One region of the Comamonas serinivorans genome, then DNA from elsewhere that is predicted to be linked to it. Evidence: predicted binding sites of a transcription regulator. Region 1 holds the regulator's gene; each other region holds the start of a gene.
The links. The regulator LexA, encoded in region 1, represses DNA repair genes until DNA is damaged. The targets are predictions, from matches to a motif close to ACTGTATNNNNATACAGT.
Positions count from the first base shown of each region.

Region 2: CCO03_RS09870 (PA0069 family radical SAM protein) is a predicted target of LexA. The motif match lies at 1,779-1,796, and genes of this name have one in related genera.
Region 3: recA (recombinase RecA) is a predicted target of LexA. The motif match lies at 5,261-5,278, and genes of this name have one in related genera.

Region 1 is NZ_CP021455.1:1,951,858-1,959,820, reverse strand. It holds gene trhP (prephenate-dependent tRNA uridine(34) hydroxylase TrhP) at 1-344, shown strand, start outside; gene CCO03_RS08285 (zinc ribbon domain-containing protein) at 492-1,250, shown strand; gene CCO03_RS08280 (asparaginase) at 1,445-2,452, opposite strand; gene lexA (transcriptional repressor LexA) at 2,538-3,200, shown strand; gene CCO03_RS08270 (hypothetical protein) at 3,336-3,806, shown strand; gene CCO03_RS08265 (hypothetical protein) at 4,031-4,213, opposite strand; gene aceF (dihydrolipoyllysine-residue acetyltransferase) at 4,767-6,443, opposite strand; gene aceE (pyruvate dehydrogenase (acetyl-transferring), homodimeric type) at 6,570-7,963, opposite strand, start outside.
Region 2 is NZ_CP021455.1:2,307,894-2,315,856, forward strand. It holds gene CCO03_RS09855 (Ohr family peroxiredoxin) at 1-324, opposite strand, end outside; gene CCO03_RS20750 (LysR substrate-binding domain-containing protein) at 321-902, opposite strand; gene CCO03_RS19735 (hypothetical protein) at 991-1,170, opposite strand; partial or broken gene CCO03_RS09865 (aldehyde dehydrogenase family protein) at 1,184-1,574, shown strand; gene CCO03_RS09870 (PA0069 family radical SAM protein) at 1,832-3,274, shown strand; partial or broken gene CCO03_RS09875 (ZIP family metal transporter) at 4,007-4,882, shown strand; gene CCO03_RS09880 (amidohydrolase) at 5,518-6,873, opposite strand; gene CCO03_RS09885 (phosphotransferase family protein) at 7,105-7,963, opposite strand, start outside.
Region 3 is NZ_CP021455.1:4,492,527-4,500,489, forward strand. It holds tRNA gene CCO03_RS19215 (tRNA-Trp) at 79-154, opposite strand; gene tuf (elongation factor Tu) at 165-1,355, opposite strand; tRNA gene CCO03_RS19225 (tRNA-Thr) at 1,427-1,501, opposite strand; tRNA gene CCO03_RS19230 (tRNA-Gly) at 1,528-1,601, opposite strand; tRNA gene CCO03_RS19235 (tRNA-Tyr) at 1,682-1,767, opposite strand; gene CCO03_RS19240 (uracil-DNA glycosylase) at 1,825-2,466, opposite strand; gene trpC (indole-3-glycerol phosphate synthase TrpC) at 2,549-3,349, opposite strand; gene gshB (glutathione synthase) at 3,529-4,476, shown strand; gene CCO03_RS19255 (MarR family winged helix-turn-helix transcriptional regulator) at 4,594-5,118, opposite strand; gene recA (recombinase RecA) at 5,351-6,415, shown strand; gene recX (recombination regulator RecX) at 6,728-7,180, shown strand; cobalamin riboswitch at 7,628-7,904, shown strand.

The DNA.
Region 1 (7,963 bases):
ACCGTGGCTACACCGGCGGCCTGCTGGAGCGGCGCCCCGCGAACGACTACCAGAATTACGAAACCGGCCACAGCGTGCTGCAGCGCAGCCACTTTGTCGGCGAAGTGCGCAGCGCGCGCGATGATGGCTGGGTCGAGATCGAGGCCAAGAACCGCTTTGCCGTGGGCGACACCATCGAGGTCATCCACCCCAGCGGCAACCGCACCTTGACCATCACCGAGATGCACAACGCCGACGGCCAGTCGGTGGACGTCGCCCCCGGCAACCCGCACCGCGTCTGGTTGCCCATCCCCGGCCCCACTCAAGGGGCCTTGATTGCTCGCTTGCTGCAGCCCACGCCGTGACCGTGCGGTGCGCCGCCCGGCGCACCCACCTGCCTCTCATCGCAAACTTTCACACTGGTTACACAGTGAGACATTTTTGCGGAATAATTCTGGCTCCCACGCCTCCCCAAGCCGTCGCACGGTGCACAGCAGGAGCGTGGGCTGAGCATGTCCAGCATTGTTTGCCCCCATTGCGCAGCAGAGAACCGCGGCAACGCCAAGTTCTGCAGCTCCTGCGCCAAGCTGATGGTCGACCTGAACACGGGCGAGCTGCTGCCCGCCCGCAAGCGTCGCCGCCGCCGTCGCATCGACGTCCACACACCCCGAACCGGCCTGCTGCGGCCCGCATCCGCAGCCCTGGTCGTCGGCGTGTTGGCGCTGGGTTGCGCCTGGTGGTATTTCACCGAAGACGCGGCACGCCAGACCTCGGCCCAGCAGGCGACCGGCAGCTTCCAGCCCCACACGCCCACGGCGAGTGCGGCGCTGCCCGATGCGGTGAGCGTGCGGGAGGCAGCCGCCACGCCGCCCGCGCCCGCATTGGCCGAGTTTCCGAGCTACGTGCCCGTGGCGACGGCGCCACCGTCCCTCGCGTCGGCACCGGTCGCCGCAGCCGCTGCCAGCCATCCTTCCCCGGTCAAGCCTGCGCCCGCCCCCAAACCCAAGGCCAAACCCAAAGAGGTCAAACCGCAGCGCCCAGAGCCCCCACCGGCACCGCGCGTGGCTGAAGCGCCCCCCCCTGTTGCCGCTGCGGACCCCACGCCCGCTCCGCCACCCAGACCATCGCCCGAGCAAGCCTGCCAGGGACAAGCGTTTCTGGCGCGGGCCGCCTGCATGCAAAGCCAATGTTCCGCGAACAGCAGCCACCCGCAGTGCAGGCGCATGCGCGAGCAGCAGGATGCCCTGCGCCGCGGCAGCGGCGGTGGTTGATCGCGCAGTGATGGCGGCTGATCACCCAAAGCAGTATCCAGCCATTGCCGATCATGTGAAATCGGCGACAAGTCGCTACTCCTAGCAACCTGACCCGACCGACGGCCAACCGCCGCAATTCCTCGATCAAGCAACCTACGCCATGGGCTTGGCGCCGGACGCGGCGGGCCGGCCCCATCGAGGCCGGCGCTGCCTCAGCCCAGGGCCAGCTGCATCAAGGCCAGGCTGATGCGCGCCTTGCGCGGCGTCAGGTCCAGGGCCGACCACCCGGCCTGTTCGGTCAAGGGCATGCCCGCCATCTCGCAGGCACTGCACAGCACCCAGGGCACGGACTCAGGCAAGCTCGCCAGCACCGGCAGCCAATCGCGATGCACCGTGCCAGACCCGGTGCCGGCAACCACCAGGCCTTGCACACCCGCGTCGACCAACGCCCGCAGGCTGCGCGCATCGGCCAGGGCAGCGCTGTGCACCACCGCCACCCAGGGCCAGTCCCGCCTCAGCAGCGCTTGGTGGACCTGCGTGCGCAGCTGCTCAGGCCACGGCGGCGACAGCAGCGTGCGCCACAGCGACTCACCGACAGCAGAAGCCTCGTTCAAGCCAGAATCCACCGCGGGCCGGATCGGCTCACGAAACCAATGCACCTGGCCGTTGTTCACGGCGCCCAAGGCGCCGGCCTGGCCTGAGCCAAAGGCGTCCACGGCCCAGCCATGCTGCTTGCGCACCCCGCGGGCCCCGTGCACCTGCCCGGCGCACACCACCAACACCCCGCGGTGCCCCGCCCCGCCGTCGCGCGCCACGGCCAGCGCGTCACGCCAGTTGCCCGGCCCGTCGGGCGCGGGGTGATCGGCGGGCCGCATCGCACAGGTCAACACCACGGGCTTGCCCGAAGATGCGAACAGGCTGTGTAGCAACCAGGCCGTGTCCTCCAGGGTGTCGCTGCCATGCGTGATGACCACGCCGGCCACCTCATCACGCCCCAGGGCCTGCGCCACCTGCACCGTCAGCTGCCGCCACACCGCCAGGTCCATGTCCTTGCTGTCGATGTGCGCCACATCGACGCGCTCCAGGTCGGCGCCTTCGGGCAACAGCTGGGCCAAGGGCAAGGCGCCAGCCCGATACGTGCCCGGTGGACCGGCGGTCTGCAGGCCGGCAATCGTGCCACCCGTGCCCAACACCACGATTTTTGTTGCTGGCTCTTGCATCGTTCAGAAAACTGGATAAAAATACATGCACTGTATGAACAACCAGTAGCATTCCTCTGAATGCCAACCCGACCGGAGTCTACGCATGCCCAGCACGCCCAAGCTCACCACCCGTCAGCAACAGGTCCTCGAACTCGTGCGCAACAACATCGCACGCACCGGTGCGCCACCCACACGCGCCGAAATTGCGGCTGCGCTGGGGTTCAAATCGGCCAACGCCGCGGAAGAGCACCTGCAGGCCCTGGCCCGCAAAGGCGTGATCGAGCTGGTCAGTGGCACCTCGCGCGGCATCCGGCTCAAGAACTGGACCGGCAGCAGCGGCAAAGATGTGCGCCAAGCCACCCTGCCCGGCCTGAACCAGCTGTCGCTGCCGCTGGTGGGCCGCGTGGCGGCGGGCTCGCCCATCCTGGCGCAAGAGCACGTCGATCAGACCTACGTGGTCGAATCCAGCCTGTTCGCCCAAAAGCCCGACTACCTGCTGCGCGTGCGCGGCATGTCCATGCGCGATGCCGGCATCCTCGATGGTGACCTGCTCGCCGTCAGCGCCACGCGCGAAGCCCGCAACGGGCAAATCATCGTCGCCCGACTGGGCGAAGAGGTCACCGTCAAGCGGTTTCACCGCAACCACGACGTCATCGAGTTGCATGCCGAGAACCCCGACTACGCCACCATCGTGGTGCACGCGGGCGAGCCCTTCGAGATCGAAGGGCGCGCGGTCGGCCTCATTCGCAACGCCATCAGTTTGTAGTTTTCCGCTCGCCACAAGGTGGCAGGCGTGGCAAGACGCTGGGGCTCCGGGCCACGGCGGGGCACTCCTGTGCCCATGCAACCCTGTGTGGCGAGATCCCTGGTCAATCCTGCCGTCAGTTTCACGAGGTTCCCGATGAAGGCTGATGACACTGTTTGGACAACACACCCCGCTCGTTCGCAGCACGCCCTGGCCCACGCTGGCATCTGGCTGGAACAGGCCGTCTCGGGCCTGAGCCAACTCTCGGCCCGCCTGCATGGCCCCAGCCGGCAACTGGCGCAAGGCATGCGCCTGTGCTCTCAGGCCATGCCGCGCATGGCCCACCGCATGCAACAAGGGGTGCGCACGCTCACGCAACGCAACGACGCACTCACGCTGCAGGCGTGGCAAAACCCTGCGCACAGCGTGCCGGCTGCGGCCGCCATGCCACCCGGGTTGGATGCGGAGCCACCCCGCCCCTCAGCAGGTGACACCCCCAAAGCCCTGCTCCGCTCCATCCGTTGGGTGGACGGAGACGGCAGCCAGGGCCTGGTGCGCCTGCGCCTGTCGGGTCGCTTGAGCGACGTGTGCGACGAACTCGAGCGCCTCGCCGCCATGGAGTCCTGACTCGCTCAGGAGCCGCCCCTGCATCGGGGCGGTCACTGGCCGTCGGCCGTGACGCTGGTCGAGCTAGTCAGCTTGCCAAGTTGACCCAGGCACCGTTCATGAGGGTCGAGGCGACCAGGTTCACCGCGGTGTCCAGGCCAGGCGCGACATGGGCATCGTCCGCAAGCTGGCGGCATCGCCCGTCGATGGTGCTGGCCGAAACGCCCAGGCGCACCTCGGTGCGCCTACCCCAGCAGCTCCACCATTTTCTTGGCCCAGGTATTCACCTCTGCCGTATTGACACCCTCAATTTCAAAACGGTACTCGGGGGGGGCAGGTTCGCTGTCCACCGTCAGGTCCCGCGTGGGCTGCTGGTAGATGCTGCCCCCTGCCACCTGCTGGCCCACGGCTTCGCGCAGGCGGCTCATGAGGTTGCCTGCGTGTCACCCAGCACGCCCTGCGGGCGCAGGTTCACCACCACACTGCCCTGGTTGAGCAGTGCCATTGGCCTCATCCACACCCACGACGGACGACGCGCTTTGTGTGGCGGCATCGTCTATTACCACCCGCACCACGCGTGATGTTCAGCAGTGCGACTGCAAAAGGTTGTAGGTCGAGGGTTGGGCTCGGTACTTCGGTCCATGCGTCGGGGTCACGACTGCGTGCCATCGGTTGCCAACCCGCAGTTGCTTGCAGAATGAAGGGTATCCAGCCATGCTCGATGTCTATTCATCAACCACAAACCGATACTCCACGCCTTGAGATGCAGCATCCCTGGTCAACAGGCTGCACCATGGTGTGCAACTTGGCCGGAGAAACGGACGCGCAAGCCGATTTCCAGCCGGCGGCCAGGCACGACTGCCGGATGAGGGGCCGCCGCGAGGGTGTGCGCGCAGGCCTGAGGGGTTGGCCGTGAGGTATGCCCCTGTGCCTGGCCTCAAGTCTGGCGGCTGGGCGCTTCGCCGCGCACGGTCGCGCCGTTCACAGCACGATGCGGCGGTAGTCGGCCAGCAGCTGGCCCAGGTAAGCGTTGAAGCGTGCGGCGGCGGCACCGTCGATGACGCGGTGGTCGTACGACAGCGACAGGGGCAGCATCAGGCGCGGCACGAAGGCCTTGCCGTCCCACACGGGCTGCATGCTGCTCTTGGACAGGCCCAGGATGGCGACCTCAGGTGCATTGACGATGGGCGTGAAGTGCGTGCCCCCGATGCCCCCCAGCGACGAGATCGAGAAGCAACCGCCCTGCATGTCGGCGGCGCCCAGCTTGCCATCGCGTGCTTTCTTGGCCAGCTCGCCCATCTCGGCGCTGATCTGGATGATGCCCTTCTTGTCGGCGTCCTTGAGCACCGGCACCACCAGGCCATTGGGCGTGTCAGCGGCAAAGCCGATGTTGAAGTATTGCTTGTAGACCAAGGCGTCGCCATCGAGCGAGGCATTGAACTCCGGGTGTTTCTTGAGCGCAGCCACCACGGCCTTGATGACGAAGGCCAGCATGGTCACCTTGACGCCGCTCTTCTCGTTCTCCTTGTTGGTCGAGACGCGGAAGGCTTCGAGCTCGGTGATGTCGGCCAGGTCGTTGTTGGTGACGTGCGGAATCATCACCCAGTTGCGGTGCAGGTTGGCCCCGCTGATCTTCTTGATGCGCGACAGGTCTTTGCGCTCGACCGGGCCGAACTTCGCAAAATCGACCTTGGGCCAGGGCAACAGGCCCAATGCAGCGCCGTCGCCGCCACCGGCAGGCGCCTTGGCAACCTGGGCCTTGGTCTGGGTGGCACCGGCCATCACGGACTTGGTGAAGGCCTGCACATCGGCCTCGAGGATGCGGCCTTTGTTGCCCGACCCCTTGACCTCGTCGAGCGGCACGCCCAGCAGGCGGGCGTACTTGCGCACCGAGGGCGAGGCATACGGCAGGCCCACCGGCGAACGCGTGGGGTCGTGGGCCGCAGGTGCTGCACTCGGCGCCGGCGCATGGGCTGTTGCAGCAGCGGGCGCAGGCGCCGACGTGGGCGACTGGGCCGGAGGCGGCGCGGAGGCCGCGGGTGCAGCGGCCACAGGTGCTCCCGAGGCCGCAGGCGCGGCCCCTTTGAGCACCGCGATCAGATCACCCTGGTTGATGACGTCGCCCACCTTCACGCTCAGCGACTCGATCACGCCGGCCCCCGACGAAGGGATTTCCATCGACGCCTTGTCCGATTCCACGGTGATCAGCGATTGCTCGGCCTGCACGCTGTCGCCGGGCTTGACCAGCACCTCGATCACCGCGACATCCTTGAAGTCGCCGATGTCGGGCACACGCACCTCCACCGGGCCAGCCTGACCCGCCGGCGCCGGGGCAGGCTCGGCGGCGGCCGGCGCAGCCTGAGCGGGTGCGGAGGCTGAGGCCGGTGCAGGCGCGGGTGTGGGCGCCGGGGCCGCATCACCCTGGACCTCCAGCGTGAGGATCACCGAGCCTTCGGCCACCTTGTCGCCGACCTGGACCTGCAGCGCCTGGACCACGCCTGCCGCAGACGACGGGATCTCCATCGAGGCCTTGTCGGACTCCACGGTGATCAGGCTTTGCTCGGCGGCGACGGTGTCGCCGGGTTTGACCAGCACCTCGATCACGGCCACTTCAGAGAAATCGCCGATGTCGGGAACCTTGACGTCAATCGTTGCCATGTTTGTCTCTTTCTGAACAGCGAAGCAGGCGGGGAAACGACATGCCACGTGGTGCCAGTATCCCCTCATTGCCGTTCATGGATGAACGGCAGTGGCGCCTTACTCCTCAATGGAATTGCATGACCCTCAGGCGTGCAGCGGGTTGACCTTGTCGACGGCGATGCCGTACTTGGCGATGGCCTCGGCCACCTTGGCGGCGGGCAGCTTGCCCTCCTTGGCCAGGGCGTTGAGGGCGGCCAGCGCGATGTAATGGCGGTTGACCTCGAAATGCTCCCGCAGGCGATAGCGGAAATCCGAACGGCCAAAGCCGTCGGTACCCAGCACGGTGTAGCTGCGGCCTTCGGGGATGAAGGCGCGGATCTGGTCCGTGTAGCTCTTGATGTAGTCGGTGGACGCGATGACCGGACCGGCGTTGTCGGCCAGCTGCTGGGCCACGAAGGGCACCTTGGGCGTCTCGGTCGGGTGCAGCAGGTTCCAGCGTTCGCAATCCTGGCCGTCGCGCGCCAGCTCGTTGAAGCTGGGGCAGCTCCAAACGTCGGCCGCCACGCCCCAGTCGGTGGCCAGCAAGGCCTGGGCGGCAATCGCCTCGCGCAAGATGGTGCCCGAGCCCAGCAGCTGCACGCGCAGCTCGCTGGCCTGGTCACCCGCGGCCTTGCACAGGTACATGCCCTTGATGATCTGCTCTTCGGTGCCGGGCGTCAGGCCTGGCATGGCGTAGTTTTCGTTGAGCAGCGTGAGGTAGAAGAACACGTTCTCCTGGCGCTCGACCATGCGCTTGAGGCCATGGTGCAGGATCACGCCGACTTCGTGCGCGAAGGTCGGGTCGTAGCTCACGCAGTTGGGGATGGTGCCGGCCAGGATGTGGCTGTGGCCGTCTTCGTGCTGCAGGCCTTCGCCGTTCAGCGTAGTGCGGCCCGACGTGCCGCCCAGCAGGAAGCCGCGCGCCTGCATGTCGCCCGCCGCCCAGGCCAAGTCGCCCACGCGCTGGAAGCCGAACATCGAGTAGTACACGTAGAACGGGATCATGATCCGGTTGCTGGTGCTGTAGCTCGTGGCGGCGGCAATCCAGCTGGCCATGCCGCCCGCCTCGTTGATGCCTTCCTGCAGGATCTGGCCCTTGACGTCTTCTTTGTAGTACATGACCTGGTCTTTATCGACCGGGGTGTACTGCTGGCCATGCGGGTTGTAGATGCCGATCTGCCGGAACAGGCCTTCCATGCCGAAGGTGCGCGCCTCGTCCACCAGGATGGGCACCACGCGCGGACCGATGGCCTGGTCGCGCAGCAGCTGGGTCAAAAAGCGCACATAGGCCTGCGTGGTGCTGATCTCGCGGCCTTCAGCCGTGGGCTCGAGCACCGCCTTGAAGGTCTCCAGGCCGGGGACGGTGAACTGCTCGTCGGCCCGGGTGCGGCGATGCGGCAAGTAGCCACCCAGCGCCTTGCGGCGCTCGTGCAGGTACTTCATCTCGGGGTGGTCGTCGGCTGGCTTGTAGAACGGGATGTTGCCGTCCTTGAGCTCGC
Region 2 (7,963 bases), 360 kb from region 1:
CCGCGGCACGCCGGGCACGTGGACCTTGAGCCGTGCCGCCAGCTTGAAGCCCTCGTGCCCTTCGACCAGGTCGACCTCGGCATCGACGGCCAGCTCGGCGGGCAAGCGCAGGCCCTGGACCTGGGCCGCACGAGCCATCGCACCCATGAAGCAGGCCGACCAGCCGGCCGCGAACAGCTGCTCGGGGTTGGTGCCGGTGCCCGTGGTGCCGAAACGCGTGAGCGTGATGTCCAGGCGGCCGTCGTCGCTGCGCGCGGCGCCGCTGCGCCCGCCCGTGGTGTGGGTGCGGCCGGTGTAGAGAACCTTGTCTGGGGTGGTGGTCATGGTGTGCATCCTTCGGAGGGTCTTGTCGAAATGACGGCGCGATTGTTCAAGGGCGCGGCGTTCTGTCCGAGGGGTTTTCTGACCGCATGTAGCGGCCAGGGCTGCGGGTACAAAACCATACAAGAATCTGGGTGCCAGCTTGTGGCCTGCTCACGCAGCTCGTGGGCCAGGGCCACCAGCGCCCGCAGCGCTGCAGGCACATGACGGTGGCCCGCGTAGTCAGGCTGAGCCCCGGCAGTTGCGGCGCACAGCTGTCCAGCACGGTCTGCAGGGGTGCCCCTGGCGATGTCATCGGCCACATACCACCGAGCCAATTGCGCCAAGCCCGTGCCGCTGCGCGCGGCCTCTCGCATGAGCAAGGGCGCATCGCAGACCAGGGGGCCCGGCACATCCATCTCTACCGACCGGCCTTTGACACGCAAGGGCCAGGACGACGGTGCGCCGCTGGGCAGATGAGTCTGGATGCAGCGATGGCGCAGCAGATTCACCGCCGTCCGCGGCGGGGCGCACTGCGCCAGATAGTCGGGGGAGCCGACGATGACCAGCGGCACCTCCTGCGTCAACGGCACACGCACCATGTCCTTGGGGACCAGGTGACTGGGCCGCAGGCCGGCACCACCTCGGGATAGCGCCGCGCGAACGTGCCCAGCAAGGGGGTGTGGCTCATCAGGGCCGTACCCAGCCCGTCTCTCTGCGGTCGTTCACCAGTGCTTCTGCCGCCTCGATCTGCTGCACGGCAGGGCCGATCTGGGCCACGAACAAACCCTGCGAGTTGATCCCCTGGCAGACCGACGTGACAGCGCAAGCTTTGCACGCGGCCGGCTTGCCGGCGGAGGTCTTCAACATCCTGTTGGGCCTTGGCGACGAGCAAGGCGCGACGCTGATCGCTGGCGGCGACACGGGGTCACTTCGTGCGCCCCACGGTTTTCGCCCAAGTGCGCAACGACATGGACATCGCGCGCGAGGAAATCTTTGGTCCCGTGCTTTCCACCCTCTCGTACACCGACGACGACGCCATCGCCCAGGCCAACGAATCGGCCTATGGCCTGCAGGCCTACGTATTCTCACCTGACGCTGCCCGCAGCCGATCTGTGGTGCAGCAGCTTCAGGCCGGGACCGTGCTCATCAACCGGACCGTGACCGATCCGCTGGCGCCCTTCGGCGGCCTCAAACTGTCCGGCCTCGGCCGTGAGAATGGCATCTTCGGCCTGGAGTCCTTCCTGGAGCCCCAAGCCATCATCGCGGGATGATGCTCCTGTCGGCCAGGCCCGATGCCGGGCGAGCACGGCTCAGGATGACCGCACCGAGCCCGGAGACACCCCCGGCCTGCGTCAAGGCGTCACGCCCTCCTGTCCCTGATCGGCACCAGCCACCGAGCCGGTAGCCTTGCTCGCAGGCTCCCATGGAGCGGGCCGGTTGGCGCATGTTGAATGGAGGCATGAAATTGCTTGGATACTGTATAAAATAACAGTAAAATATGGCCTCGCAGTCACCCACGGAGGCGAGCATGGCGATATCGCCACCCCACACCAGCGAGACCATCCCACGGGCCGGTGGCCGCCAGCCGCTGCCCAACGAAATTGCCTGGCGGCGTGAGCCCGAGCACGGGGACCAGCATGCGCACGGTGGTACGGCGACCGGACGTGGCGGGCGGCGCGAAGCGGCGGGGCCGCCTCTCAAAGGCCGGGGGGCCGTGGGCAACGTGGTGCACCGGTTTGCCCAGACCCGCACCGAGGCCGTCGACGATGGCTGGGCCCCCCTGGCCTGGCTGCCGAGCGCACCGCAGGCCGGCGTGGTGGACGGTGAGGACGGTCCGGCGGGCGGCCCGGACCCCGACATCGTCCAGGGCGGCGACCTGAACGAGAGGCTTTCGGACGAAGGCGCCATGGCCGTGGCGGACGCGGATGCCGACCTCTGGGGGCCGGCCGTGAGCTGGCGCACCGAGGTGACGGCCGAATGGGCCAAGAGCGTCATCACGCGCAACCGCTCGCCCGACCTGCCGTTTGACCAGAGCCTGAACCCGTACCGCGGGTGCGAGCACGGCTGCATCTACTGCTTTGCGCGCCCCACCCACAGCTACCTGGGCCTGTCACCGGGGCTGGATTTCGAACGCCGCATCGTCGCCAAGACCAACGTGGCCGAGTGCCTGGCGCGCGAGCTGGACTCGCCGCGGTATCGGCCCAGGCCCTTGGTCATTGGCACGGTGACCGATGCCTACCAGCCCATTGAGCGCGAGCTGGGCCTGACGCGGCGCGTGCTCGAGGGGCTGGTCGCCCGGCGGCACCCGTTTTCCATCATCACCAAGGGCGCCGCCGTCGAGCGCGACCTGGACCTCATCGCCCCCATGGCGGCGCAGGGCCTGGCCTCCGTCTACGTGACCGTCACCAGCCTCGATGGCGCGCTGATCCGCAAGCTGGAGCCGCGCGCGGCGTCGCCCGCGCGGCGGCTGCGCACCATCCGCACCCTGGCGGCGGCTGGTGTGCCGGTCGGGGTCAGCGTGGCGCCGCAGATTCCTTTTCTGAACGACGACATGGAGCAGGTGCTGGCCGCTGCCCGCGAGGCCGGGGCCGGTAGCGCCTTCTACACCGTGCTGCGCCTGCCGTGGGAGTTGGTGGACGTGTTCCAGGACTGGCTGCACGCGCATTTCCCGGACCGCGCGGCCCGCGTGATGGCGCGCGTGCAAGACCTGCGCGGCGGCCGCCTGAACGACGCGCGCTTTGGCAGCCGCATGCAGGGCCAGGGCCTGTGGGCTGACCTGCTGGCCCAGCGCTTTGCGCGGGCCTGCCGACAACTCGGTCTGAACCAGCGCGCGCAAGAGGACGACATGCGGCTGACCGCCTGGCCGGCACGCGGGGTGTTCACGCCGCGGGGGGAGGGCGATGTACCGCGCGAAGTCCCGTCGCCCCGCCCAGCGCAGCCGCCGCAGCCCCGGCAGGGCAGCCTGTTTTGATGCCCCCGGCGTCAGGTAACGCGTTTCGGGGCATTGCGAATCCAGGGCAGCAAGGCGTGCGGCGGTCATCGTCCCGGGCCAAGTGCCATGTGGCGATCGACGTGCGCCGGAACGCCGAAGGGGGCCGGTCACGGTGCTGGTGGCCAGGTCAAGCCCTGGCGGATTCGCGCCTGCTGGGCATCACGCTGGCAGATGGCGCGGGCGTTGGCTTGAAAAGACGGCATGCATTTGGCCGTTCGCAGACCAGCGTCAGGCGCTTTGCCCCCAGCCGGTCACATCGCCGAGGGTGAGGTTGGCGATGCACATCCAGGCCGTGCTGGAGCGTGGGCTCCCCGGAAGGTTTGTGCTGCGAGGACGGCAGACTTGGCGCGGTTGTGTGGCCGGGTGCTGGCCATCCATGGGTCTGAAGGGCTGCGAGCAGCCACAGCCGCAGCACATGCCTTTAAGAGAATGCAGCGTCGAGTCGGCGCGGCACGTCATGGGCGGGGCTGATTCGAGTCGGCTTCAGGCCGCCCAGGTGACGGCGCCTGCACGATTCGGGGCCGAGGGGGTTGACAGCTTCGCTAAGATTTCACGGTGAACAGGGCTCACGGCGACATGCGCGATCCAGCGCGGCCGAAGGCCCTTTTTTTGCGGTGTCTCGACGCGGCGCAGGCGATGGCCTGCTGGCCGGGCACCTGACGCGGCGGGACCACAGCCCGACGCGCAACCTCTTGAAGGCTGGAGCGAGTGATGTTGTTGTTGGCGATCGTGCTGGGGACGGTGTTGGCGGGCGTGGGCAGTGTCTGGGTGGCGGCCTTGCTCAGCTATGGGGCGCTGTCGCGCTACACCGCGCACATGCTGAGCCTGGCGGCGGGCGCGTTGCTGGCCACGGCCTTCATGCACCTGCTGCCGGAGGCGTTCGAGTCTGAGATCAGCGCCCAGATGCTGTTCACCACCTTGCTCATCGGCCTGGTGTTCTTCTTCCTGCTGGACAAGGCCGAGTTGTGGCACCACGGCCATGAACACGCGCCCAGCATGCCCTCGCTGGATCAGGCCATGCAGGGCGAGCCCCAGGCCGATGCCCATGCACACGCACACGCACACGCACACGCACACGATCATGCGCGCGGACATGCCCACGCCCACGGCCATGCGCATGGCAAGGGCCACAGCCATGGCGGCGGCGCCTGGTCCATCCTGACCGGCGACGGCGTGCATTGCTTTGGCGACGGCGTGCTCATTGCCTCGGCCTTCATGGCCGACCTGCACCTGGGTGCCGTGGCCGCGGTGGCGGTGCTTGCACACGAGGTGCCGCACCACATGGGCGACCTGGCCGTGCTGACCCAGGGCAAGCGCGACCGGCGCACCGCCTTGCTGAAGGTGTCGCTGGCCGGGGGCTTGACGGCATTGGGCGGCGTGGTGGGTTACCTGTTGGTGGACCACCTGTCGCAGTGGCTGCCGATCTTCCTGGTGCTGGCCAGCAGCAGCTTCATCTACGTGGCGCTGGCCGATCTGATCCCGCAGCTGCAAAAGCGCCTGTCGGCGCGCGAAACCGGCGCGCAGCTGATCTGGCTGGCCATCGGCATTGGCCTGGTGACCGTGGCCAGCCATGGGTTGCACGAGCATGCCCACGGCACGCATGCGCATGGCGAGGCCGGCCATTCGCACGGCCATGACCATGACCTCGATGATGGTCACGACCACGCCAAGGAACCCGCGACGCCGGCGTCGGAGCCCGGCCACGATCGCGAGCACGCGACGGCGCCCGCCGCCTCAGCGTCTGAATCCGGCCACGACGCTGCGAATGCGGCACAAACGCCCGCGTCCGAGCCCGGTCACGACCATGATCATGACCATGCCAAGGAGCACGGCCACAGGCACTGAGGGGGCCAGGATGTGAGGGGCGTGCGCTGAGCTGCCGATCACAATGCATCGGCGAAGCAGGTGTACGGCCTCGAGGTGGATGTGCCCTGCACCCCGTCCTGTGCCGTGCCAGGGCATGTCGGCTGCCTCGTGCCGGGCGATATTGATGTGAGGGGCAGTATGACCCGGTTCCCGTTTTTTTTGCATCGAGACTGGGTGGATACTGGATCGACCTTGGTTTGATTTGCCTGACTCTGGCGGCCTGCAGGGTTGGATGCAAGCCAGTTCAGGGGTCTGGTGCGGCATGGCCTGCCGCCACAGGCCAAGGATGGGCGGGTCGGCGATGGCGCGCCCGCCCCGAGCAGCGAGACGGGGTGCCGCCCGCTGCAGCGGCGTACTCAGCGCGCCGAGGCCAGGCGCGTCAGCTGATCCAGCGCCAGCGCCGACAGGGCCTGGGCGCCCGTGGGCATGGCGGCCTCGTCGAAATCGAACAAGGGCGAGTGGTTGGGCGCGGGCGTGCGGTCCTTGGGCGGTGCGCCCAGGATGAAGAAGAAGCCCGGCACCTTCAGCTGAAAGTCCGAGAAGTCTTCCGAGCCACTGACCAGCGGGATCACCTCGGCCTTGCCACCGGTCACGGCTTGCAGCACGGGCACGGCGTGGCCCGACAGCTCGGCCGGGTTCTCGGTGGGTGGGTAGGCCACGTTGCTGAACGTGACCTGGGCCGTGGCGCCCGAGGCCGAGGCGATGGTGCTCACCATGTGGGCGATGCGCTGCTTGGCATCCGTGCGCATGTCCTGGTTGAAGGTACGCAGCGTGCCCAGCATCTCGACCTTGTCGGGGATGATGTTCTCGCGGTTGCCGCCGTTGATGGCGCCGATGGTGACGACGGCCGGGGCCTTGGTGATGTCGAGCTGGCGGCTCACCACGGTCTGCAGGCCGCTGACGATCTGGGCCGAGGCGGCAATGGGGTCGATGCCCGACCACGGTTGCGAGCCGTGGGTCTGCTTGCCCGTGACGTTGATCTTGAAGCCGTCGGCGCCGGCCATCATCGAGCCAATGCGGTAGCCGATGGCGCCGAGGGCCGGGCGCGGTGCCAGGTGCAGGCCGAAGATGGCGTCCACCTTGGGGTTGTCCAGCACGCCGTCGGCGATCATGGCCTTGGCGCCAAAGGTCTCGTGCTCGTGCTTGGGGTCTTCCGAGCGGCCTTCCTCGGCGGGCTGGAAGATGAACTTCACGGTGCCCGGAATCTCGGCCTTCATGCCGGCCAGCACCTCGGCCACGCCCATCAGGATGGCGGTGTGGCCATCGTGGCCGCAGGCGTGCATCACGGGCGAGTCCTTGCCGAAATTCTTCGCCGTGACCTTGGAGGCGAAGGGCAGGCCGGTCTGTTCCAGCACGGGCAGGGCGTCCATGTCGGCGCGCAGCGCCACCACCTTGCCGGGCTTGCCGCCGCGCAGCAGGCCGACGACGCCGGTGCCGCCCACGCCGGTGCGGACCTCCAGTCCCAGCGCGCGCAGGTGATCGGCCACGAGCTTGGCCGTGCGCACCTCCTGGCCCGACAGCTCGGGGTGCTGGTGGATGTCGCGGCGCCAGGCCACCATCTTGGGTTGTACGGCCTGAGCGCGTTGGCCCAGCTGCTGGATCTGCTCGGGGCTCAAGGCCTGGGCACTGGCCAGGCCCGGCGTCAGCGCGAGCGCGGCCGCGAGCATCACAGGCGAAAGGGAAAAGGACAAGGCGTGAGGCAAACGTGTCATGGTGTCAGGCAAAAGCAGATGAAGGCCCACCTTGCGGGGGCCTGCCGACCATAAGCAAGCTGGGCCGATGCCGCCATTCGCACAAGCCCCAGCTGTGGTCCATGGGGTGACACGCCCGGGACTCGGCCACGGTGCCAACCTGATCGACGCGTTTGCCGGCCTCAAGCTGCCGAGCAGCGGCACGGTGTCGCCCGGATCTGAAGACATGGGGCTTGAGCCTGCCCCCGGGCCTCACACCCGCATGGCGTTCGGCGAGTCGATCCAGCCGCTGGCGCGGGCGAGCAGGGCCTGCGTGGTGGCGTGCAGGCGGTCGCCGATGTCCTTGGGGGCCTTGCCGGCGCAGGCGCGCGCGTGCGAGCCTTCCAGGATCAGCCCCAGCTTGAAGCAGGCCAGCACGGCATACCACTTCAGGTGCGACAGGTCGCGCGTGGTGAACTTCGCGTAATGCTCCACCAGCTCCTGCGGGGTGGGAAAGCCGTGCCAGGGCTGCACCCGACTCGAGGCCGACACGCCGTCCCAGGTGGCCATGAGCCAGCCCACGTCAATGAGCGGATCGCCAGCCGTGCACAACTCCCAGTCGACGATGGCGGCCAGCTCGGGGCTGTCGTTGCGGTACATCACGTTGGCGATGTGGTAATCGCCGTGCATGAGGCCGGGTTGGAAGCTGGTGGGGCGATGCTCCGTCAGCCAGCCCGCAATGCCTTTCACGTCGCCCAGCGAATCGGGGCCGGGCCAGCCTGCGTACTCGCGGTAGCTGTCGAGCTGCTTGAGCCAGCGCGGCACCTGACGCTCCAGAAAGCCCTCGGTCTTGCCAAAGTCGCTCAGGCCCACAGCGGCCAGGTCCACACGCCCCAGCGCGGCTGCACCTTCGGCAATGGCCAGGCCCATGCGGTGGCGCACGGCCGGGTCGCCAGCGTGCAAGGCGGGCATGCCCACCGAGGCGTTGAAGCCGTCTATGGGCTCCATCAGGTAGAACATGCAGCCGATCACCTCGGGGTCCAGGCAACCCGCGATCAGGCGCGGGTGCGGCACGTCGGTGTCGGCCAGCGCGCCCAGCACCCGGATCTCGCGCTGCATGATGGCGTTGCCA
Region 3 (7,963 bases), 2.0 Mb from region 1:
CCAGCAAACCGATTACGCGACTTCACAAGACACCGAAGCCCGCGGACTGCGGGCTTGGCGACATCCACTATTTGGTAGTGGCAGGGGCAGTAGGAATCGAACCTACAACCTTCGGTTTTGGAGACCGACGCTCTGCCAATTGAGCTATACCCCTAGAACCTCGCTCACTCGATGATCTTGGCAACCACGCCGGCGCCGACGGTGCGGCCACCTTCACGGATGGCGAAACGCAGGCCTTCTTCCATGGCGATGGGGGCGATCAGCTTGACGGTGATCGACACGTTGTCGCCAGGCATCACCATTTCCTTGCCTTCGGGCAGCTCGATCGAGCCGGTCACGTCGGTCGTGCGGAAATAGAACTGGGGACGGTAGTTGTTGAAGAAGGGCGTGTGACGGCCGCCTTCGTCCTTGCTCAGCACGTAGACCTCACCCGTGAAGTGGGTGTGGGGCTTGATGGAGCCGGGCTTGCACAGCACTTGGCCGCGTTCGACTTCTTCGCGCTTGGTGCCGCGCAGCAAGATGCCGACGTTGTCGCCTGCCTGGCCTTGGTCCAGCAGCTTGCGGAACATTTCGACGCCGGTGCAGGTGGTCTTTTGCGTGGGCTTGATGCCGACGATTTCGATTTCTTCGCCGACCTTGACGATGCCGCGCTCGATACGGCCGGTCACCACGGTGCCGCGACCCGAGATCGAGAACACGTCTTCGACGGGCATCAGGAAGGTGCCGTCGATGGCGCGCTCAGGCGTGGGGATGTAGCTGTCCAGGGCGTCGGCCAGGGCCAGAATGGCTTGCTCGCCGAGCTCGCCGGTGTCGCCTTCGAGGGCCAGCTTGGCCGAGCCCTTGATGATGGGGGTGTCGTCGCCGGGGAAGTCGTACTTGGACAGCAGCTCGCGCACTTCCATTTCGACGAGTTCCAGCAGTTCGGCGTCGTCCACCATGTCGGCCTTGTTCAGGAAGACGATGATGTAGGGCACGCCCACCTGACGCGACAGCAGGATGTGTTCGCGGGTCTGGGGCATCGGGCCGTCAGCGGCCGAGCACACCAGGATGGCGCCGTCCATCTGGGCGGCACCGGTGATCATGTTCTTGACGTAGTCGGCGTGGCCGGGGCAGTCCACGTGGGCGTAGTGGCGGTTGGCCGTTTCGTACTCGACGTGGGCGGTGTTGATGGTGATGCCGCGGGCCTTTTCTTCGGGCGCTGCATCGATCTGGTCGTAGGCCTTGGCTTCGCCGCCGAACTTCTTGGACAGCACCGTGGCGATCGCTGCCGTCAGCGTCGTCTTGCCATGGTCCACGTGACCAATCGTGCCCACGTTCACGTGCGGCTTGGAACGCTCAAATTTCTCTTTTGCCATTTTCTCGACTCCGGAAAAAACAAATGATCTACAAAGCCACAGGCCGACAGTTTGCACTGTCGGCCAAATCGTGGTGCCCATGGCGGGAATCGGACCCGCGACCTCTCCCTTACCAAGGGAGTGCTCTACCACTGAGCCACATGGGCGATATTCGACAAATTGTTCGGCCTGCTGGAGCGGGAGACGGGAATCGAACCCGCGTCATTAGCTTGGAAGGCTAAGGTTCTACCATTGAACTACTCCCGCCGACGATGGACTGAACCACCACCTCGGAGCCAATGCATGGACCACCGTCCGATCAACTGCATGACCAACAACTGAAATTCTGGTGGAGAGGGCTGGATTCGAACCAGCGTACTCGCAAGAGGGCAGATTTACAGTCTGCTGCCATTAACCACTCGGCCACCTCTCCACTGAATCCGTGAGTATAGCGTCTTTTTGCCGCTTGTGTCAGCTCCCGCGCATTTTTTTAACTTTTTTCATGCATCGCCCAGTTCACAGGGGTCTGGCCATGCGCACTCAACCACGCATTGGCCTGCTCGAACACCCGGCTGCCCAGGAACGGAGTCGCCCCTCGCGTCGCCGACAACGGCGATGGGTGGTTGCAACACAGGACGCGCTCGGCGTCGCCCTCGATCCGTCCGCGCTTGGCCTGCGCATGGCTTCCCCAGAGCAGGAACACCACATCCAAGGCAGCCAGCCGGTCGATGAGCCGGTCGGTCAGTACCTCCCAGCCCCAGCCGGCGTGGGCAGCCGGCTGGCCCAGTTCCACGGTCAACACGGTGTTGAGCAGCAGGACCCCCTGCGCCGCCCAGCCTTCCAGTTCGCCCACGGGCTTGCGGTCGGTGCGCCAGACGCCCACTTCCTTGAAGATGTTGCGCAGGCTGGGCGGCGGCGTCACCCCAGACTGCACCGAAAACGCCAGGCCGTTGGCCTGCCCGTCTCCGTGATACGGATCCTGCCCCAGGATCACCACCCGCACCGCGTGCCGCGGCGTCAGCCGCAGGGCCCGGAAGGGATCGGGCGGCAACACCGTCACGCCCGCGCGCAGGCGCTCATCCAGGCGGGCACACAGGGCCTGCCCCGTCTCGCCCGCCAGAAAGTCGGTCACATCCTCTTGCCAGCCGGTGCCGGCCAGGTCGTTGGCGCACGTGGACAGCCACGCCAGGGCCGATGGGGAGGATGCAGCCATGTCAGGCAAACAGGGTCGCCAGCGCTTCGCCCGGCTCCGGGGCGCGCATGAAGGCCTCGCCCACCAGGAAGGCGTGCACGCCGTGATCGCGCATCTTCTTCACGTCGTCGCGGGTGGCGATGCCGCTCTCGGTCACCAACAGGCGATCGGCGGGCACCTCGCCCAACATGCGCAGGCTGGCGTCCAGCGACACCTCGAAGGTGCGCAGGTTGCGGTTGTTGATGCCCACCAATGGGGTCTGCAACCGCAGGGCCCGCGCCAGTTCGCGCTCGTCGTGCACCTCCACGAGCACGGCCATGCCCAGGCTGTGCGCAATGGCCTCCAGCTCGGCCATCTGGCCGTCTTCCAGACAGGCCACGATGAGCAGGATGCAATCGGCCCCCATCGCCCGCGACTCATAGATCTGGTAGGGATCGACCATGAAGTCCTTGCGCAGCACCGGCAAGTCGCAGCTGGCGCGGGCCTGCTTCAGGTAGTCCGAGCTGCCCTGGAAGTACTGCCGATCGGTGAGCACCGACAGGCAGGCTGCGCTGAGCTTGCCGTCCCCCATGGCATAGCTCTGCGCGATGTCGGCCGGCATGAAATCGGGGCGGATCACGCCCTTGCTGGGGCTGGCCTTCTTGATCTCGGCGATCACGCCCGCCTGGCCCCGCGCGATCTTGGCCCGCAGGGCACCCACGAAGTCGCGCGTCATCACACGGCTTTCCGCGTCAGCGCGGATGTCGGCCAGCGTCACCTTGTGCTGGGCGGCCGCCACCTCTTCATGCTTGGTGGCCACGATTTTTTCCAGGATGTCAGACACGTCGAACTCGCAAGCTTGGCAAAGAGGCCTATTGTGCCGGCCCCTTGGCCAGGGCGCAGGGCCGGCCGGCGTGCACTCCCCCGTCATGCCCCCGCGCACGACGCGGGCCCGGTTTGTGCCGACAATGCCGGCCAGTGCCGCGGATGCGGCTTCACACCTACACCATCGACTCCACCGCCATGAACCTGCTGTTTGTCGCCGACCCGCTGGAAGGTTTCAAAACCTACAAGGACTCCACCTTCGCCATGATGCGCGAAGCCCAACGGCGCGGCCACCGCATCGCGGCCTGCGACACCCCCGACCTGCGCTGGCAAACCGGCAGCCCGGTGGTGGCCCCCGTGCGCGAGATCGAGCTGACGGGCGACCCGGCGCAGTGGTTCCGGCAGACCGGCCACCCCACGCGCGCCCTGACCGAGTTCGACGCCATCGTCATGCGCAAGGACCCGCCCTTCGATGCGGAATTCATCTACGCCACGCACCTGCTGTCGCAAGCCGAGCGCGAGGGGGCCAAGGTGTTCAACAAGCCCAGCGCGCTGCGCGAGCACCCCGAGAAGCTGGCCATCCTCGAGTTCCCCCAGTTCATCACCCCCACCCTGGTCACGCGCAGCGCACAGGCCATTCGCGACTTCCACGCTCAGCACCAGGACGTCATCCTCAAGCCCCTGGACGGCATGGGCGGCATGGGCATCTTCCGCGTGAAGGCCGACGGCCTGAACCTGGGTTCCATCATCGAAACCCTGAACCAGGACGGCGCCACCACGGTGATGGTGCAGCGCTACCTGCCGCAGATCAGCGAGGGCGACAAACGCGTGCTCGTCATCGCCGGCAAGCCCGTGCCCCATTGCCTGGCGCGCATTCCCCAGGGCAATGAGGTGCGCGGCAACCTGGCAGCCGGGGGCAAGGGCGTGGCCCAACCCCTGTCGGACGCCGACCGCGCCACCGCCGAGGCCATCGGCCCGCTGCTGGCCGCACGCGGCCTGCTGCTGGTGGGCCTGGACATCATCGGCACCAGCATCACCGAGATCAACGTCACCAGCCCGACCTGCTTCCAGGAAATCCACGACCAAACCGGGTGCGACGTGCCCGCCTTGTTCATCGACGCCCTCGAAGCAGCGGCACGCGGTTGATTTCAGACAGCAGAGTATCACCTCATTGCCGTTATCCATTGAACGGCAACAGATCCATACTCCCGCCCACGCATCCACCAGCCTGCTGAAGACTGCGGTGTGCTGCCCCGCGTAGCCTCAGCCGGCATCGCCGGCATAGGCCTCGAGACCGATGGCCACCACGGTCGCCACCTCGTCACCCACGGCGTCGCGGAATTCCGCCTCGGCCTGCGCCACGGCCAGCCGAAAGGCCCGCAGCCAATCCAGGCCCAGCGGCGTGAAGCGGATCAGCCGCGCGCGGGCATCGCGTGGATCCGGCTCGCGCACCACCAAGCCCCAGGCCTCGCATTGATCCACCAGGTCGGCCATGGCCTGTTTGCTCATGCCGGCGGCCTGCGCCAGCTCGGTCAGGCGCGAGCCTTGCAACGCCAGGTGACGCGTGATGTGGATGTGCGCGGCCCCCACCTTGTCGCGCAGTGCCAGGTTGGACAGGGCCAGCGGCGCCTCGGCACTGGCGGCCATCAGCACCAGCACGCGCGCATCAAAGCGCCGCACGGCGTGGCCCAACAGGCGGCCCAGGTGGGTTTCGCGCCAGCGGTCCTGCAGCACCGCCTCGTGCAAGTCCGCCCTGGGTTCGTCGCCCGCCGGCAAAGTGTGGGTCATGGCGTTCTTGTCCCGTGTGGCGGCCCCATGTAGGCCAGTCAAGCCTGAGCTCGCGCGCTTGCGTCCTGCCAGGGCGGTTTTGATCAGTCAGGAAAACTGACCATATTTTGACTTTACCGCATTTACTGGCTTGGGATACAGTGCTGGTCATTCATCCAGTCATTGGGTTGACGACGACCTTCAAGCCTGTCCTGGCCGGGCCCGTCAGCCCACCTTTTTCAGGAGCGCCACCATGAACGCCAAGACCACCCCCGTCGATTCCGACAAAGCCAAGGCCCTGCAAGCCGCCCTGGCCCAGATCGAAAAACAGTTCGGCAAGGGCTCGATCATGAAACTCGGCGAGGGCGAGGCCATCGCCGACATCCAGGTCGTGTCCACGGGCTCGCTGGGCCTGGACATTGCGCTGGGCGTGGGCGGCCTGCCCCGCGGCCGCGTGATCGAAATCTACGGCCCGGAGTCGTCGGGCAAAACCACGCTGACCTTGCAGGCGATCGCCGAGATGCAGAAGCTGGGTGGCACCTGCGCCTTCATCGACGCCGAGCACGCGCTGGACACCAGCTACGCGGAAAAGCTGGGCGTCAACCTGCAGGACATCCTCATCAGCCAGCCCGACACTGGCGAGCAGGCCCTTGAAATCGTCGATTCGCTGGTGCGCTCAGGCGCCGTCGACCTGGTGGTGATCGACTCGGTCGCGGCCCTGACCCCCCGAGCCGAAATCGAAGGCGACATGGGCGACCAGCTGCCGGGCCTGCAGGCCCGCCTGATGAGCCAGGCGCTGCGCAAGCTCACGGCCACGATCAAAAAGACCAACTGCATGGTCATCTTCATCAACCAGATCCGCATGAAGATCGGCGTGATGTTCGGCAGCCCCGAAACCACCACGGGCGGCAACGCGTTGAAGTTCTACGCCTCGGTGCGCCTGGACATCCGTCGCACCGGCACCATCAAGAAGGGCGACAACGCCATTGGCAACGAAACCCGTGTCAAGGTGGTCAAGAACAAGGTCTCGCCGCCCTTCAAGACCGCCGAGTTCGACATCCTGTTCGGCGAAGGCATCTCGCGCCACGGCGAAATCATCGACATGGGCGTGAACGCGCGCATCGTCGAAAAATCTGGCGCCTGGTACGCCTACAACGGCGAAAAAATCGGCCAGGGCCGCGACAACGCGCGCGAATTCCTGCGCGAGAACCCGGACCTGGCCATCGAGATCGAGAACAAGGTGCGCGAGTCCCTGGGCATCGCCCTGCTCCCCACCGATGGCGTGGCCGCCCCGGTGAGCAGCGACGACGAGGTGTGACCCTTGGGCGGCCGCGGCCGCTGGCGATGCGCGCTGCTCGGGCCACGGCTGGGCTGCGTCTGCCGCCCATGGCGGCGCGCGCTGCGTGGTGGCGATGGCGCGGCGCATCTCGCCTGGGGCCGGTGTCAGGCGACGCCCTGGCGAGGCCGGCCGGCCGCCCATCCGACGACGGCGCGGCCAGGCTGATGGCCCAACGCTCGACGGCTTCAGGCCTGATGCCCGTCACCCACCTGATCCCTCCCCACAGCGGCTGGTGCCGTTGGTCCCTCCGACCCACCATGCCCTGATCCAGGCCTTCCGTTCCACGCTCCGATGTCCCCTGCCGCCACGCCCCTCAGCCTCAAAGGCCGCGCCTTGCGCCTGCTCAGCCTGCGCGAGCACTCACGGGCTGAGCTGGCGCAGAAGCTGGCGCGCCACGTGCAAGAAGGTGACGACCTGCAGGCCGTGCTGGACTGGCTGGTGGCCCGGGATTTTCTGAGCGACCAACGGGCGGCCGAGGCACTGGTCCACCGCAAGGCGCCGCGCTACGGCAGTGCGCGCGTGCAGCAGCTCATGCGCCAGCAAGGCGTGCCCGCCGACCTGATCGCGGCCAGCATGGCCGAGCTGCAGGGCAGCGAGCTGGCGCGGGCGCGCGATGTCTGGCAGCGCAAGTTCGGCGAGCGGCCCGATTCGCCCCAGGCCCGCGCCAAGCAGATGCGCTTCATGGTCAGCCGAGGCTTCAGCCCGCAGCTGCTCGATCGCCTCTGGCGCGACGACGAGGCGTGATGCGGGCCTCCGCTGCGCATCTGGTGGCCGGCCACCTGCGGCAGCGTGACATCGCGGATGCATGCCATGGGGTATGAAGGCATTGCCGTTTTGCTGAAAACGGCGATGGATGGATACTGCATCAAGGTCGCGTGATTCAGCGGCACGCAGCGCCCGCGCGCTTGAAGCGGTTGCCCGTCACCGCCAGCGAGCCCAGCGACATCGTTCGACTCGCATTCAAACCACCGTCGGGCAGGACGTGCGCACCGGCCGTGTCCAGCGCACGGGGGTCGCGATGTGGCCGTCGCGGTGTGGCGGCCACGCCCTGCCGCCCTGCGCCAGCGCAGGCCCCCAAGGCCCAGGGCGAGTCGCGGCACAGGGCCGCAGGCCGCGCCGTGGTGGCTCGCGCCACGGCGCTTCCCCCATAATCTCGCGCTGCGAACACGCGGCCGCTGCAAGGCGACCCGCGGTTCGCGTCGATGAGAAGGTGCCTGAACGGGCTGGCCACACGGCCGCGCCCCGCAGGTTAAACGGGAAGCTGGTGCGCGACGGGAACACCTATCGCAAGGCCAGCGCTGCCCCCGCAACGGTAAGCGACACATCCGGTCCGCAGATCGCTGGCTCCGCCAGTCGATGGTCACTGCGCCCTCTGAGGCGTGGGAAGGCGCGGGACCTGGCTGCGCATGGCCCCTGGCCGATGCCAGCTGTCGCAAGCCCGGATACCGGCCTGCTCCCATCGCTTCGGATGCCGCGGGAAGGCGCATGTCCGGGCAGGCGGCAGGCCGGGTCTTGCCCTGCTCCAGA